Linked DNA regions of Shinella zoogloeoides. Each later gene encodes a partner of the first gene's protein in a complex. Links are inferred from orthologs where the notes say so. Each region holds a gene or a part of one and is shown on either strand. Other genes may lie near its edges. The genes, in order: uvrB and Q9316_RS11230.

The links.
Region 2: the proteins of uvrB (region 1) and Q9316_RS11230 are in contact, whole or in part, in a crystal structure (PDB 7EGT), measured with the Thermus thermophilus proteins. The link is inferred for Shinella zoogloeoides from one-to-one orthologs. Residues at the interface, in WP_096411307.1 of Thermus thermophilus: Glu23, Leu25, Arg26, Asp27, Gly28, Glu29, Arg30, Phe31, Arg55, Glu326, Asp327, Phe328, Glu379, Ser382, Gln383, His398, Gly400, Arg401; in WP_096412145.1 of Thermus thermophilus: His654, Arg656, Phe657, Gln666, Asp668, Glu669, Lys680, Arg681, Leu682, Ser683, Lys685, Tyr686, Ala687.

What each region holds. Positions count from the first base shown.
Region 1 is NZ_CP132311.1:1,888,599-1,897,151, reverse strand. Bases 3,178-6,806 are described here. They hold uvrB (excinuclease ABC subunit UvrB), read right to left. Parts: upstream 6,414-6,806; coding sequence 3,378-6,413; downstream 3,178-3,377. Other genes in these bases: Q9316_RS10480 (DUF3137 domain-containing protein), read left to right, coding at 6,524-6,806; Q9316_RS10490 (P-loop ATPase, Sll1717 family), read right to left, coding at 3,178-3,243. Also shown: tRNA dihydrouridine(20/20a) synthase DusA, read left to right, coding at 1-687; Q9316_RS10495 (J domain-containing protein), read left to right, coding at 868-1,500; more of Q9316_RS10490, read right to left, coding at 1,690-3,177; more of Q9316_RS10480, read left to right, coding at 6,807-7,468; Q9316_RS10475 (LysR family transcriptional regulator), read right to left, coding at 7,465-8,367; Q9316_RS10470 (NAD(P)H-dependent oxidoreductase), read left to right, coding at 8,455-8,553. UniProt on the Escherichia coli protein: The UvrABC repair system catalyzes the recognition and processing of DNA lesions. A damage recognition complex composed of 2 UvrA and 2 UvrB subunits scans DNA for abnormalities.
Region 2 is NZ_CP132311.1:2,041,340-2,049,322, reverse strand. The notes cover bases 2,122-5,180. They hold Q9316_RS11230 (ATP-dependent helicase), read right to left. Parts: upstream 4,858-5,180; coding sequence 2,386-4,857; downstream 2,122-2,385. Other genes in these bases: Q9316_RS11225 (carboxymuconolactone decarboxylase family protein), read right to left, coding at 4,960-5,180; Q9316_RS11235 (GNAT family N-acetyltransferase), read left to right, coding at 2,122-2,366. Outside these bases: Q9316_RS11245 (amidase), read left to right, coding at 1-359; Q9316_RS11240 (DUF2778 domain-containing protein), read left to right, coding at 612-1,811; more of Q9316_RS11235, read left to right, coding at 1,884-2,121; more of Q9316_RS11225, read right to left, coding at 5,181-5,373; Q9316_RS11220 (cyclase family protein), read right to left, coding at 5,423-6,244; Q9316_RS11215 (efflux RND transporter periplasmic adaptor subunit), read left to right, coding at 6,545-7,705; Q9316_RS11210 (efflux RND transporter permease subunit), read left to right, coding at 7,705-7,983. UniProt on the Escherichia coli protein: A helicase with DNA-dependent ATPase activity. Unwinds DNA duplexes with 3'-5' polarity. Translocates on single-stranded DNA with 3'-5' polarity. Initiates unwinding more efficiently from a nicked substrate than double-stranded DNA.

The DNA.
Region 1 (8,553 bases):
TGCGTGGCGGCGATGAAGGCGGCGGTGTCCATCCCCGTCACCGTCAAGTGCCGCATCGGCGTCGACGACCAGGATCCCGAAGTGGCGCTGCGCGACCTCGTCTCGCGGGTTGCGGCCGCCGGCACGGATGCCGTCTGGGTGCATGCGCGCAAGGCCTGGCTGCAGGGCCTGTCGCCGAAGGAGAACCGCGATATCCCGCCGCTCGACTATGGCCTCGTGCGCCGGCTGAAGGCGGAAAATCCAAATCTTTTCATCGGCCTCAACGGCGGGCTTCACACGTTGAACCAGGCGGTCAGTGAGATGGAGGGGCTGGATGGCGTCATGCTCGGGCGGGCCGCCTATCAGGACAGCGGCGTGCTGACGGGCGTGGATGCCCTCTTCGCGCATCCGCTTTCGGCGCAAGGCCGTCCGGCTGGCGTTCTCTCCCATCCGCAGGAGCTCCCGGTCGACTACTGGGAGGCGGTGCGGGACGCCATGATGGCCTATGCGGCCGAGGTGATCGCGCGCGGCGGACGGGTGGCGCATGTGACGCGGCATATGGTCGGGCTGTTCCAGGGTTTTCCGGGCGTGCGGCGCTACCGGCAGATCCTGTCGACGGATGCGACGAAGCCGGGGGCGGGGCCGGAGGTCATCGCGGCAGCCTTCGCGGCGGTGCTGTCCGCCCGCCTGCAGGCGGCGGCGGAATAGCGCTTTCTGTGCATCGCCGCGCCGCCACCACAATTTCGTCCCCTCGGGGTCGGAGAGTTTGCCAGGGCAATTCCAGCAAGCGTGCGCAGCGGTTCTGCATCGGGAATTGCGTGGAAAGAAACAGATGGCGTGTTTTCGCGATTCGGAGAAAAGCGGAAATGCTCTAGAACAGACGACGCAATGCAGGAAAACGCTACAGGTGGCCGCGTGATCGATCCCTATGCCATGCTCGGAATAGAGCGCGATGCCGACGACAATGCGGTGAAGACCGCCTACCGCAAGGCCGCCAAGGGCATGCATCCCGATTCGGGCGGCGATGCGGAGCAGTTCGCGCGCCTGCAGGCCTGCTACGACCTCCTGCGCGATCCCGTGCGCCGGAAAGTCTTCGACGACACCGGCTTCGACCCGCAGCTTGCCGACCCGCGCGACCTCAAGGGCCTGATCCTCTTGGAACCGCTGGTCAACGACGTCATCCTCGACGAACGCGAGCCCGGCAGCTTCGACCCGCTCGCGGCGATGCGCCGCAAGCTCTCCGACGACATCGTCAAGAGCCGCTTCCACATCCTCGAGCTGGAACGCCACCGCAACCGCGTGCGCCAGCATATCGACCGGCTCGGCCGCAAGACCGGCACGGACTTCCTCGGCTCCATGCTGCGCGCCCGCTCGCAATCGATCGCCGAGGCGATCCGCAACGCGGAAGGGCAGATCCAGGCCATCGAGCAGGCCTATGCCATGCTGGAAGGCTATTCCTACGAACTGGCCGCCGCCCTGGAACCCGCCAGCCTGGACGTGAAGGGCGAGGCGGCGGAGTAGGAGTGCTGCCAAGTATCGTGTCTCTAGGGGCATAAACTCTTATGCGTCGGCGGCGACTCGTACTCGCGGCTCGCCCAGAGAAGGAGTGCAACTCTGCGCTCGAAAGAAGCATATGCCGTTCAGACATATCCGGCGGGCCGTTTGTCCGATAATGCCCACAACACGCTGGTCAGCTTACAGGAATCCTTCTTACGAAGGGTCCTGATTAGCGTTACGCGGCTCTCGCAAATTCAAGGCGCGGACAAGTCCATCGTGTACCTTATATTCATCTGCTTCGATAAAGCCCTGCATCGGTTGAAAACACTTGAAACGCCATTGCTGTGATTTACCTACCTTTAATCCGATAAGGGAGTTCTCAAACAAGAACCTTATGACCTCAGTTACTTGAGCCTCGGTTAGCTTAATACCGAGATTGCTCAATGAGTTGGTTAGGCTTTCCCTAGTAACAATAGTCGACCCAACGTTCTGAATAGCATTCAAATAATTGGTTATATCCGGTCTCTGTGCACGCCATTCATCGACAATCTCACCACGGAGCCACTCCGAATAGGTTGCTTCAGCATTATATATTGAAGAGCACTCAAGCTTTTCTGTGCTAACTGGATCTCCGCCAAACGGATCATCTCTTCTGCCTGCCATATCCTCTGTAACCGTCTGGAGTATGCGAATGAGATCTCTTGGTCTCATCATGGTTCTTCTTAGAATATAATCAGACGGTGCCATTCCTTGTCGCATTTTGTCCTTGTCAAACAAGGAATCTATGTCGGATACTGCTGGTACAATACCATTACTCTTCGCGAAGTATTGGACCCTCTCTAGTATGACGCGGAACAGAGAGTCTCTTTGCCAGGCTAGAAGGCGACCGCAGTCTGCTTTCAGCTTATTCTTATCGTTAAGAGAGAGTTCCTCAAATATATCCTCTCGCAAGAAAACGATTGGTCTTATTTTTCCGCCTAAGCGTGATGTAATGCTCTCTGACGCAGAAACAAGTCCTGCAATTAGTCGTTTGGATGAATCTATTGATTCTTCGTCCCATGCTTCATCTACTCGATCAAAGCAGACAAAAACAGTTGGTAGATTTGGGGTATTTTTAATGCTGCTTTCAAAAATCAATGTAATTGTTTCAATATTTCTGGATAAATTTGCAATTAGGCTGTTGTCGCCCGACAAGTCGGAAAACTCTAATTCACCGGCTTCGATAGAGATTTCATCTAAGTCGCCATCCTCAAGATTTACCCCTCCACCGGGTAGTCTCAGTTTCGACAAAGAAAGTATTTTATTTCCAATAACTTGGCCGATGGTTGGGTACGGATTCTGATATATTTTTTCGACTAAGCGCGCGCACGAAGTAATTGATTTTGGGGGTCTTTCTTTATTCTGCTCGTATTTCTTCTTAATGGCAGTTATAGCTTGGACATATATTACAAATTTCCAAGATTGTAGGAATGCTAATGAGGTGGCTTTTGTCGGATTCGCTAAGGCTTCATGAGCCGACCAGCTATAATCCTGTAGGGAAAGGGAAATAGCAAGGGAGTTATTATCTGAAATAAATCTACTTGTATTTTCAGAAAAATAGCGAAAAACGGCTGTTTTCCCGGCCCCCTTTCTGCCGAGGATTAAGAAACTTGTATTTGATTTTATCACACTGCTTAGTACTCCTGCGTCATAAAAATACTCACTAAGCAAATCATCGCGTTCAGCAGAGATCTTGCCAAAATCTATCCAATCAAGAAGGGGCTTCATTCGTTTCTCTATTTTAAATTGCGCATAATTCAATGTTTCTCTTTATGATAGGAAGACAGAACTCTCCTGGCAACACCTTTTACGAGTAGAGAGATTTATGATGTGAATTATTTCACACCGCGGCCAAGCAACGATCACCGCCCCGGCCGCCCCGTCTTCCCCTTCGTCCGCCCCTTGCGCTTCGTCTCCGCAGGGTCCTCATAGCTCCCCACGCCGATCTTCCCCCGACGGACAGGCTTGGCATCGTCCGGGCCGGCCGCGTGCTCCGGCTGGCCTTCCAGCAGGGGGGCGGGGCGTTTCTTGGTGGAGAGGGTTTCGTCGGGGCGTTGGGGGAGGTCTCCGGTGACGGGTTTTTCGGTGCGGCCGACGGTCATTTCGTCGAGGGTGTTCTTGCGGAAGAGGGATTTTCCGGCCGGGGTCGCGACGTCGCGGCCCATCTCGTCCAGTTCGGGTTTCTGGAAGAGGGATTTTGAAGGGGCGTCGGCGTTTGCCGCTGTGGATCCTCGGGTCAAGCCCGAGGATGACGGAGGAGAAGTCGGGCGCGACTTTCCTGACGGGGTGCCGGAGGCGCCGGACTTTCCGCTTTTGCCACCTTCCTGTGATCTCGCCTCCTCCCGCGCCATCGGGTCGTCCATGACGGCGAGTTCGGCGGCCTTGAGGCGCTTGATCTCGTCGCGGATGCGGGCGGCCTTTTCGAAGTCGAGGTCGGCGGCGGCGTCGCGCATGGCTTTTTCCAGCGCGTTGAGATGGGCCTGCAGGTTGTTGCCGACGAGGTTGCCGCCATCCGCGAAACCCTTGCCCGAAACGCCGGAAATGTCGGCGCGGACGTGGTCGCGCTCGTAGACGCTGTCGAGGATGTCGGAGATTTTTGCCTTCACCGATTCCGGGGTGATGCCGTTCGCCTCGTTGTAGGCCACCTGCTTCTCGCGGCGGCGTGTCGTCTCGTCCATCGCGCGCTGCATGGAGCCGGTGATCTGGTCGGCATAGAGGATGACCTTGCCGTCGACGTTGCGCGCCGCGCGGCCGATGGTCTGCACCAGCGACGTCTCCGAGCGCAAAAAGCCTTCCTTGTCGGCGTCGAGGATGGCGACGAAGCCGCATTCGGGAATGTCGAGGCCCTCGCGCAGCAGGTTGATGCCGACCAGCACGTCGAAGGCGCCGAGGCGAAGATCGCGGATGATCTCGATGCGCTCCAGCGTGTCGATGTCCGAGTGCATGTACCGCACGCGAACCCCCTGTTCGTGCAGGTATTCGGTGAGGTCTTCCGCCATGCGCTTGGTCAGCACGGTGACGAGCGTGCGATAGCCGGCGGCCGCGGTCTCGCGGATCTCGCCCAGCACGTCGTCCACCTGGCTCTTGGCCGGGCGCACCTCGACGGGCGGGTCGATCAGGCCGGTCGGGCGGATGACCTGCTCGGCGAAGACGCCGCCGGACTGCTCCAGCTCCCAGCCGCCGGGCGTCGCCGAGACGGCGATCGTGTCCGGGCGCATGGCGTCCCATTCCTCGAAGCGCAAGGGGCGGTTGTCCATGCAGGAGGGCAGGCGGAAGCCGTATTCGGCCAGCGTCGCCTTGCGGCGGAAGTCGCCGCGGTACATGGCGCCGATCTGCGGCACCGTGACATGGCTTTCGTCGATGAAGATCAGCGCATTGTCCGGCACATATTCGAAGAGGGTCGGCGGCGGCTCGCCGGGGCGGCGGCCGGTCAGGTAGCGCGAATAGTTCTCGATGCCGGCACAGGAGCCGGTGGCTTCCAGCATTTCCAGGTCGTAGCGCGTGCGCTGCTCCAGGCGCTGCGCCTCCAGCAGGCGGCCGGCCTTCTCCAGCTCCGCGAGGCGCAGCTTCAGTTCCTCGCGGATGGCCTTGATGGCACCGTTCAGCGTCGGGCGCGGGGTGACGTAGTGGCTGTTGGCGTAGATCTTGACCGACTTCAGGTCGCCGGTCTTCTGGCCGGTCAGCGGGTCGAACTCGGTGATCGCGTCGATCTCGTCGCCGAACATGCTTATGCGCCAGGCGGCATCCTCAAGGTGGGCCGGGAAGATCTCAATGGTGTCGCCGCGCACGCGAAAACTGCCGCGCTGGAAATCCATCTCGCGGCGCTTGTACTGCTGGGCGACGAGGTCGGCGAGAAGCTGGCGCTGGTCAAGCCGTTCGCCGACCTCCATCTGGAAGGTCATCGCCGTATAGGTCTCGACCGAGCCGATACCGTAGATGCAGGACACCGAGGCGACGATGATGCAGTCGTCGCGCTCCAGCAGCGAGCGCGTCGCGGAGTGGCGCATGCGATCGATCTGCTCGTTGATCGAGCTCTCCTTCTCGATGAACGTATCGGAGCGCGGCACATAGGCTTCCGGCTGGTAATAATCGTAGTAGGAGACGAAATATTCGACCGCGTTCTCCGGGAAGAAGTTCTTGAATTCCGAATAGAGCTGCGCGGCCAGCGTCTTGTTCGGCGCGAGGATGACGGCGGGGCGCTGCGTCTCCTCGATCACCTTGGCCATGGTGAAGGTCTTGCCCGAGCCGGTGACGCCGAGCAGGACCTGGCTGCGCTCGCCGGAGGAGAGGCCGTCGACGAGGTCCTTGATGGCGGTGGGCTGGTCGCCGGCGGGCTGGTACTCGCTGATCATGCGGATGGGGATGCCGCCCTCCGACTTTTCCGGCCGGGCGGGGCGGTGCGGCGTCCACAGCTTGCCGTCCTTGAACAGCGGATTGCCGGACTCGATGAGCGCCGAGAGCGCTTCCACCGTCGCGGTGACCGCCGTGCCGGCGCCGAGCGAGACGGCGTCCTCCAGCGAGGTGTCCATGCCGGAGACCGGGTTGAGGCCGGCGGCGGCGCGGGTCTTCGGATCGGACGAGCCGCCGATGGAAACGCCGCGGGAGGTTTTGGAGACGGTCACCTGCTCCGTGTGGCGGCGCGCGGCGTTCTCCACCGACTTGCGGTGCTTGCCCGCCTTGGAGGCGACCTCGCGGCGGCTTTCGACGCCCGCTGCCTCCGCCTCGGCCTCGAGCTGCTTCACCCAGTCGGAGACGCTGCCGGAGAGCGGCTCGCTCTTTTCCGCCGGGACTCGCTTATCCTTCTCGTTCCACTCGAAGGGCGTCCCGGTGAAGGGCGATTGCGGGGCTTCCTCGAAACCGGGGTTCGAGGGCGAGGGTTTTTTCGGTGATCTGGCCATGCGGGGAATATGGAGAGAGTCACCCGGAAAGAAAAGGGGTGATGAGTACAAAAGGGAAACGAATTTGCCGCCGTCCCCGGCCGTTATCCTGCCAGCACGGAGGGGCGGTCATGAGCACGGTGGACGAAGCGGCACTGATGCCGAAGGAGGGCGCGCTGGAGAACCTGCGCGCGGCGGTGGCGGCCTATAACGGCGCGCGGCCGCGGGTGACGCGGGAACTCTATCTGCGCGTCCTGCTGATCTTCGGCGGCTATCTGCTGTTCGCGGCCTTCGTCGCGTACATGGCGTGGTCGGATATCGAGTCGAACGTTGTCGGCATCGTGCTCGGCCTGCTGTTCGTGGGCGGCGGCTTTGTCTGGAAATATGCCGTCGCCCCATCCAAGAACTTCCAGCAGACGCTGCGCGACCGCATGCTGCCGCTCGTCTTCGGCTTCGTGGAGGAGGTGCAGTATGCGCACGGCGCGACGCCGCGTTTCATGGCGGGCCTGCCGGGCAAGGACTTCGTGGCGCGGGACCGCGGCGAGCACGGCGACATGATCGCCGGCCGGCACGAGGGGCTCGCCTTCACGCTGTCGGAAACCGAGCTCAGCACCGGCAGCGGCAAGAGCCGCCAGACCACGTTCAAGGGGGTCGTCTTCCATTTCGAGCGCGTGCAGGAATTTCCCGGCCTCCTGCTGGCGGCGCGCAAGCCGAACGCCGTGCAGCGCTTCATGCGCGACCTCTTCGGCGGCTCCAGCCTGGCGCTCGTCAGCAGCGGCAATCCGGAAGTTGACGCCTCGCACGAATTCCGCACCACTCGGCCGGAGGCCGCGACGCCTCTCGTACAGGGCACGCTCGCCAGGGCGCTCGACTATCTCGCCACCGAATGGCGCGACGACGTGGTGCGCATCGCGCTGAGCGGGCGGCAATGCTACCTGCTGGTGCCGGCCAAAAAGGACTTCTTCGAGCTGCCGCCGGTCGATACGCCGATCGATTTCGACCGCCACCTGCGGCCGATGATCCGCGACCTGGTGATGCTGCTGGCGACCGCGCAACTGGTGAACAAGATCGGCTAGAGGCCGGAGAATACTTTGCGAAGCTCGCCCGCCACATGCTGCACCGCGCGGTCCTTGTCGCGTCGGCGGTGCCAGGCGAGGTGAAGGGGAAAGCCGGTCACGGGGAGGGGCGGCGCAACGACGTGGAAGCGCCCGGCGGCGTCCGGCGGCAGGGTGTGGGCCGGCATCATGGCGATGAGGTCGCCGTCTTCGAGCAGCGGCGGGACCATCAGGAAGCTCGGCACGACGATGCCGACGCGGCGGGATTTCCCGAGGGCGGCGAGCTTGTCGTCGAGGGGGCTGCGCGTGTCGCCGCGGCCGGAGACGAGGATGTGCGGGAACGCGATCCAGCGATCCAGCTCGAAGCCGGCGGCGGCGGGATGGTCCTTGCGCATGGCTACGACATAGTGCTCGTTCAGCAGGGTTTCGCAGTGGAAGGCGGCCTCGTCGATGCTCGGGAAGACGGAGAGGGCGATGTCGCTGGCGCCGCGGGCAAGGGAATCGAGCGCCGCCGGCGCGCCGTGCCAGGGCTGGATGACGAGGTCGATGCCGGGGGCGGAGCGGGCGAGCGCGCGGTGGAGCGGGCCGGCGATCAGGATGCCGGGGTGGTCGGCGGTGGTGATGCGGACGGTGCGGCGGATGTGCGAAAGCGGTTCTTCCGGCGCATCGACGACGGCGGCGATATCGGCGAGCAGGGTCGTCAGCGGATCGCGCAGCGCCTCGGCCTTCGGCGTCAGGCGCATACCGCCCTTGCCGCGCTCCAGCAGCGGATCGCCGAAGAGGTGGCGGCAGCGGTCGAGCGCGCTGGATGTGGCGGGCTGGGAAAGGTTCAGCCGGGCGGCGGCGCGCGAGACATGGGCTTCGTCCAGCAGGGCATCCAGCACGACGAGCAGGTTGAGGTCGATCGATCTTAAATTCATGAAATGGATAATATCATATACAAATCATCCATTGGAATGATTTTCTTAGTCGCGGCATTCTCCGGGCGTCAACAAGGAGACGACGCCATGAGCAAGACCCTGATCCTTCTCTTTCATCCCGATCTCAGCCGTTCCCGCGCCAATGTGGCGCTGGCCGCGGCCGCCGCCCGCCTGCCGTATGTCGAG
Region 2 (7,983 bases), 150 kb from region 1 along the record:
ACATCTATGCCGCCTCGCTGGCGCGCAGCGACTGGCACCGCCATGTCGCGGACCTCTTCACGCGTTACGATTTCCTCATCCTGCCTTCCGCCCAGGTCTTCCCGTTCGATGCGGAACTCGACTGGCCGAAAGCGATCGACGGGCAGGCCATGGACACCTACCACCGCTGGATGGAAGTGGTGATCGGGCCGACGCTTGCCGGCCTTCCGGTCGCCGCCATGCCGGCCGGTTTCGGCGCGAACGGATTGCCCGCCGGCATTCAGATCATCGGCCGTTCGCGGCGGGATCGCGACGTGCTTTCGGCGGCCGCCGCCTATGAAAAGGCAACCGACTGGCTCGGCCGGCATCCCCAATTCTAGGGAGGCGTGGCTTTCCGGACACGCCAGCGCCGCAATTTCGTGAAAGGCACGCCTTGCCGGGTGCCGAGGACCGCCCGGCGGATTCCTTCAAAAACACGAGGCGCCGTTTAGGAATTGCTTACCATATTTCGTCATTCTTTGCTCGTTCGGCAGGGATCGGGGGCGCGTGCTCCCGCCCGCCGCCAGCGTAACGGCTTTCGGAGCGTCACTTCCGCGGCCGCGTCGAGTAACGAGTATCGGGTAACGAGTATCATGGCGTCTGTATACAGTTCCGCGCGTTCCGCGTCGAAATCCCGTCGGGGCCGTTCCGGGGGTGTCCTTTTCAGCGCATTGCTTGCCTGCGGCGTCATCGCCGGGTCCGCCTGGGCGGTCGTCTCGACGCTGGGTGCCATGCAGGAGGCGGCATCCTCCCTGTCGGAAGGCAAGAAGAACATCGCCGCCGCCTTGCATGTAAAGCCGCTCGAAACCGCGCGGCAGCACGCCGAACGCATGGTGAAGGTCGCGAAGTTCTCGCGCCTTTCGCCGCCGTCGGAAAGCGACCTGCGCCAGAAGCAGCTCACCGCCGAGGCGATCAAGATCGCGCACCAGCGCCGGATCTCCGTCCAGCTCGCCTCCGCCGTCAAGCGCGAGAAGGCCAAGGCCCTGATGCTGGAGGCCGCGTTCGCCCGCGCCGAACGCTCCGTGGATCAAGAGAAGGCGATCAGCGGCGAACCCGCGCTGGTCACCGCGCTCCTTCCCGAAAATTCCGCCCGCAAGGACATCCAGCCTTTCGGCCTCGTCATGGCAAAGCCGGAGACGGAAGAGGACGACGACATCCTCAGCGATATCCCGCTGCCCGAGGCGCGCCCCGCGCTGGAGACCGTCACGATCGAGCGCAAGCCGGCGGAGGAAAAGCCCGTCGAACGCGCCAGGCGTGAGAAAACGAAGGACAAGGACAAGGAAGACGTCGCCTTCGCCAAGCCCGAGCGCTCGCTGTTCGGCGATCTCTTCAAGAGCAAGGGCGGCAGCACCGGCTGGCCGGGCAGGGGCACGAAGGTCGCGATCTACGATGTCTCCAACGCGACGGTCCACATGCCTGACGGCACGAAGCTGCGCGCCCATTCCGGCATCGGCAAGATGCGCGACAATCCTGACTACGAGCACATCAAGATGAACGGCCCGACACCGGCCGGCATCTATCGCCTAAAGATGCGCGAGCGCCGCTTCCATGGCGTCGAGGCGATCCGCATGCTCTCGATCGACGGCCGTGACCCGAAGAACCGCACGGGCCTCTTGACCCATACCAATCTCCTGCGCGGCCAGAAGGGCTCGCACGGCTGCGTCGCCTTCCAGAACTACGAGCCGTTCCTGAACGCCTTCAAGCGGGGCCGTGTCACCATGCTGGTCGTGGTGCCGGAACTGCCGTCCTCCCGCACACGCCTCGCCGCGCTTTATCGCAAGGCCGGCGCTTGAGGGCTCGGCAGGAAACAGGTCGGGCCGTCGGGCGCGGCCTCCAGACTTGTGAATGCAGCGGGACGTGAGTTGATGGAACTGGATATCGCAAGGCCGGCGGATTACGCGTTCATCAGAACGATATGGGACCGACCGGAAAATGCCCGCTTCCTGACACCGCTCGAAGATGGCGAACTCGAGCGCGGAACCGCCGAAGGCACACTGCTCGTATGGAAGCCCGAGGGGCGCGCGGCCGGTTTTGCAAGCCTCATCAACTGGCTGCCCGGAAGCTACGCGATCGCGGAAATGGCGGTGGAGGCTCCCGGCAAGGGGCAGGGCCTTGCGTTGCTGTCCACGGTACTGGCGCGGCTTTTCGCCGATCCCCTGACCCATCGTGTGGCATTGGACGCCACCGTCGACAACGCCGCTGCCATCCGCCTCTACGAAAAAGCCGGGTTTGTGCGTGAAGGCGTGTTTCGGGATTGCTGGCGCAGGGCGGACGGCGAGCTGGTGGATTGTGCGTTCATGGCAATCCTGCGCCGGGAATGGGAGCGCCTCTACAAAGCCGAGCGCTAGCGGTCGCCGTCAGCTCCCGTCACACCCGCTCGACGAAACCGTCGAGCACGCGTTTCTGGCCGGCGCGGTCGAAGTTGATCGTCAGCTTGTTGCCCTCGATCGCCGCCACGTTGCCATTGCCGAATTTCAGGTGGAACACCCGGTCGCCGATCGCGAATTTCGACGGTTCGGCCGTGGCCGACTTGGCGATCAGCTCGCCCTCGATGGTGCGGGCGCGCGGGCCGCTCTCGCCGTAGCCGATGCGCTCGACGGCATGGCCGGAGCGTGAGCCCCAGTTGTCGCGCGTGGCATCCGTGCGGTTTGCCTGCGCGCGCCGCCAGCCGGGCGTCGAATAGGCGTTCTGGAACGGCTCCTGCTTGTCAAAGCGCGACTGGCCATAACCGCCGCGGCCATAGCCGCCATAGGACTGTTCCACTTCGGCCACTTCCACATGGCCTTCCGGCAGCTCGTCGAGGAAGCGCGAGGGCAGGGTGGATTGCCAGAGGCCGTGGATGCGGCGGTTGGAGACGAACCAGATGTGGCAGCGCCGTTTCGCCCGCGTGATGCCGACATAGGCGAGGCGGCGTTCCTCTTCCAGCCCCGACCGGCCGCCCTCGTCGAGCGCGCGCTGGTGCGGGAACAGGCCTTCCTCCCAGCCGGGCAGGAAGACCGTCTCGAATTCGAGGCCCTTGGCCGAGTGCAGCGTCATGATCGAGACGGCGTCGAGATTCTCGTTCTGCTCGGCATCCATGACCAGCGAGACGTGCTCCAGGAAGCCGCGCATCGATTCGAAGGCCTCCATCGAGCGGATGAGTTCCTTGAGGTTATCGAGGCGTCCCGGCGCTTCGGCCGACTTGTCGGCCTGCCACATGGCGGTATAGCCGCTCTCGTCGAGGATCTGCTCGGCAAGCTCGGTGTGCGGCATGGTTTCCAGCAGTGTCTGCCAGCGACGGAAATCGGTGACGACGTCGAAGAGCGCCTTGCGCGCCTTCGGCTTCAGCTCGTCCGTCTCGATGATATCGGCCGCCGCCGCGAGCATAGGAATGTCGCGGGCGCGGGCATAGTCATGCAGGTTGCGGATCGTCGTATCGCCGAGGCCGCGCTTGGGCGTGTTGACGATGCGCTCGAAGGCGAGGTCGTCGGCGGGCTGGCTGACGAGGCGGAAATAGGCGAGCGCGTCGCGGATTTCGAGGCGCTCGTAGAAGCGCGGGCCGCCAATGACGCGATAGTTCAGGCCGAGTGTGACGAACCGGTCTTCGAATTCGCGCATCTGGAAGGAGGCGCGCACGAGGATCGCCATGTCGTTGAGCTTGTGTTCCTTGCGCTGGAGCTGCTCGATCTCCTCGCCGACGGCGCGGGCCTCTTCCTCCGAGTCCCAGGCCGCATGGACGACGACCTTGTCGTCATCAGGATCGTGCCGGTCGGTGAAGAGCGTCTTGCCGAGACGGTCCTCGTTGTGGGCGATCAGGTGGCCGGCGGCGCCGAGGATATGGGCCGTCGAGCGATAGTTGCGCTCCAGCTTGATGACTTTCGCGCCGGGAAAATCCTTCTCGAAACGCAGGATGTTGTCCACTTCCGCGCCGCGCCAGCCGTAGATCGACTGGTCGTCGTCGCCGACGCAGCAGACGTTCTGCGGCGTGCCCTTCGGCCGCTGGGCGAGCAGGCGCAGCCACATGTACTGCGCCGTGTTGGTGTCCTGATACTCGTCGACGAGGATATAGCGGAAGCGCTGGTGATACTCGGCGAGCACGTCGGGATTGGCGCGGAACATGCGGATCGGGTGGAGCAAAAGGTCGCCGAAATCGCAGGCGTTCAGCGTCTTCAGGCGGTTCTGGTAGGCGACGTAGAGTTCGCGGCCCTTGCCGTTGGCGAAGGCGCGGGCGTCCCCCTCCGGGATCTGCGCCGGGTCGAGGCCCTTGTTCTTCCAGGTGTCGATCATGCCGGCGAACTGCTTTGCCGGCCAGCGCTTGTCGTCGATGCCTTCGGCCTGGAGGATCTGCTTGATCAGGCGCACGACGTCGTCAGTGTCGAGGATGGAAAAGTCCGAACGCAGGCCGACGAGCTCGGCATGGCGGCGCAGGAGTTTTACGCCGATCGAGTGGAAAGTGCCGAGCCAGGGCATGCCCTCGACCGCGCCGCCGACGAGGAGGCCGATGCGCTCCTTCATCTCGCGCGCCGCCTTGTTGGTGAAGGTCACGGCGAGAAGCTGGCTGGGGAAGGCGCGGCCGGTGGCGAGGATATGGGCGATGCGGGTGGTCAGCACGCGCGTCTTGCCGGTGCCCGCGCCGGCGAGCACGAGAACGGGGCCGTCGAGCGTTTCGACCGCCTCGCGCTGCTCGGGATTGAGGCCGGAGAGATAGTCCGGCGCACGGTGGGCGTCGCGGGCCGCCATGGCGCGCGCGGCGATGCCGATACCCGAACTGCCGCCGGCCGGCTTGGCCGGTGCCGCCGGCTTGCCGGCAAGCTGCGGGTCCTCGTCGAAGAAGGGAATGTCGTCGTAACCGCTGATCATGCGGCTCAATGTAGTGATTCGGTTCCGAAAGGCCAGTTTTCCGTTCTGCTTTTATTCCGCGGGGAAAATTTGCAGCCATAAGATTGTGGAAAGTCGTGCCGTTCAGGCCTTCCAGCGATCCGCATCGAAGACGCCGTCCACGGGCACCTGCAGGGCGGTGGCGAGCTGGTTGGTCTTGCCGGCGAGCGAGATAATGGCGAGCAGTTCGCCATATTGCGCGTCCGTCATGCCCTTGGCCTTCGCCGCCGCCGTATGGGAATGGACGCAGTAGCTGCATCCGTTCGTTACCGAGACGGCGATGTAGAGCATTTCCTTGACGAGCGGGTCGAGCGTCGAGGGTGTCGCCATAACCGCCTTCACCTCGGCCCAGGTGCGTTCCAGCAGCGCGGGATCGAAGGCGAGGTAGCGCCACAAATTGTTGACAAAATCCGATTTGCGGGTGGCGCGGATATCGTCGAACACCGCCTTGACGCGCGGATCGGCTTCGAGGTCTTCGGCGGGCTTGACGGTGCTCATGCATCTCTCCTGAAGGAAGGGCCGGCGGTCAACCGCCGGCCGATAGTGGTCAAACCAGCGCCAGGACGCGGGACGGGCCGCCCGTTCCGCCGCGCACCTTGGGCGCGCCGACGATGAGTGTTGCGCCCTTTGCCGGAAGCTGGTCCAGATTGGCCGCGCCTTCAAGCCCCCAATGGCCGGAGGCGAGCCAGGCATAATGCGTCGCGAAATCCGGCGAGAGGCCGTGGTCGAGCGACAGCGTATCGACGGCGATGCCGACGGCACTGGAATTCTCGGCGAGATACTGCACGGCTTCGACATGGAAGCCGGGGAAGTGCATCTTGCCCTCGGCGTCGGCATTGCGGAACTTGTCGGTGCCGAGATGCCTGCCCCAGCCGGAATTCAGCGCCACGCAAGCCTTTTCCGGCAGGTCGCCATTGGCCGAGATCCAGGCCTTGATGTCATCCGGCGTGAGCTGCGCATCCGGGTTCGCGTCCGCTTTCTCGCGGATATCGATGACGGCGAGCGGCACGACGAGGTCGGAGACCGGGATTTCGGCGACGGACTTGCCGTCCTCGGAAAAATGCAGCGGCGCGTCGAGATGGGTGCCGGTGTGCTCATTCACGCGCAGTTCGAACAGGTTGAACTTGTGTTCCTTGTAATTGAACTTCTGCTCGCGCCAGAACTGCTGCTGCCCGAAGAAGGTGGGAAACTCCTCGTGGAGTTCGTGGGTCAGGTCCGTCACCTTGGTCGGCGCCTGGGCGAGGGCTGGGCTCAAGGACCCGGAGCTTGCGGCGGCAACGGTGGCGGCTCCCGCGGCGGCGGCGCGGAAGAAGCTTCTTCTCGAAAGCATGCGGTTCTTCACGGTATCGATAATGCAGGCGTCACACATGGTCTTCCCCTCTCTTCGTCAATGCGTTGATGAAAGAATACTCAAATGATCTGCGGCCAGGAGGCCGTGGGAAAAGCTAGCACAAGCTTGAAGGCGGTCCAGTCCCGTCCATGCTCGCGGGAGGGGCAACGAGGGAAGATTTCTCCACGTTTTCTTACATTTCGGTAACAGAGCGGCCCGCCAATCTTACATTTCCGTAATGATCCAATTCTTTCATTGCCGGTTCATTTCCAAAGCGGGATACTTGCTCTATGTCGCGCCGCAACAGGCGACGGTTCGCCTCCATTGGAGAAAGTGTGCATGCGGGTTTGGAAACAGGTCCTCATAAGCCTCGGCGTCATTTCGGCCGGGGTCTTGCTCCTGGGCCGCTTCGTGCCTGGGGCGAACGACATGCTGGAGGCCGCGGGCCTGCCCGGCACGCTCGTCGCCGCGATTGCGCCGGCCGGTGAAGACGAAACGAAAGGCGAGGGCGGCGCGCGCCGCAGCGGTTTCGGCGGCGGTCCGGTGCTGGTCTCCACCAAGCCGGTCGCCATGACCGTCGTCAACGACCGGCTGAACGCCATCGGCGACGGCGAGGCGATCCGCACCGTGACGGTGACGCCCTATGCGACGGGCAATCTCACCGAAGTCCTCGTCGAATCCGGCAGCCGGGTGGAGCAGGGGCAGGTGATCGCCCGGCTCGACAGCGACGAGCAGAAGATCGCGGCCGACCAGGCGCGCGTGGGGCGTGAAAGCGCCGAGCAGAAGCTGAAGCGCATCGAGAACCTGCGCTCCTCGATGAGCATCGCCGACCTGCAGGACGCCCAGACGGCGCTGAAGGCGGCCGAACTGGCGCTGCAGAATGCCGAGCTTGCGCTCAGCCGCCGTGATATCACCGCGCCCTATGGCGGCGTCGTCGGCATCATCTCGGTCAATCCGGGCGACTACGTCACGACCTCCACGGCGATCGCCCGCATCGACGACCGTTCGGAAATCCTGGTCGACTACTGGGTGCCGGAGCGCTTTGCGACGAGCGTGCGCGTCGGCGGCGAGGTGACGGCGACGGCCGTCGCGCGGCCGGGCGAGACCTTCCCCGGCGCGGTGCAGGCGATCGACAACCGCATCGACCAGGAAAGCCGCACCCTGCGCGTGCGCGCCCGCATCGACAACCCGGAAGACCTCCTGCGCGCCGGCATGTCCTTCCAGGTCACCATGCGCTTTGCCGGCGACCTCTATCCGAGCGTCGATCCGCTCTCGGTGCAGTGGAGTGCGGACGGGTCCTATGTCTGGCGCGTGAAGGGCGAAAAGGTCGAGCGCGTGCCGATCCATATCGTGCAGCGCAATCCCGACCGGGTTCTCATCAAGGCGGCGCTTGCCGAGGGTGATCAGGTCGTCACCGAAGGCCTCCAGACGCTTCGGCCGGGCGGTGCGGTGCGCACCGTCGCCGAGCAGCAAACGCCCGCCGTGACGGAGGGCTCGTAATGTCGGGGGAGGCGAACGGGCTCAACGACGGCGGCAAGGCGGGCTTTACCGCGCTCTTCATCCGCCGGCCGATCTTCGCGCTCGTCCTCAACACGCTCATCGTCGTCGCGGGCCTTGCCGCCTTCAACGGCGTGGAAATCCGCGAGCTTCCCTCCGTCGACCAGCCCGTAATAAGCGTGACGACCGATTTCGACGGCGCCTCGCCGGAGACGGTCGACCGTGAGTTGACCGATGTCATCGAGGGCGCGGTCTCGCGCGTCCAGGGCATCAAGGACATC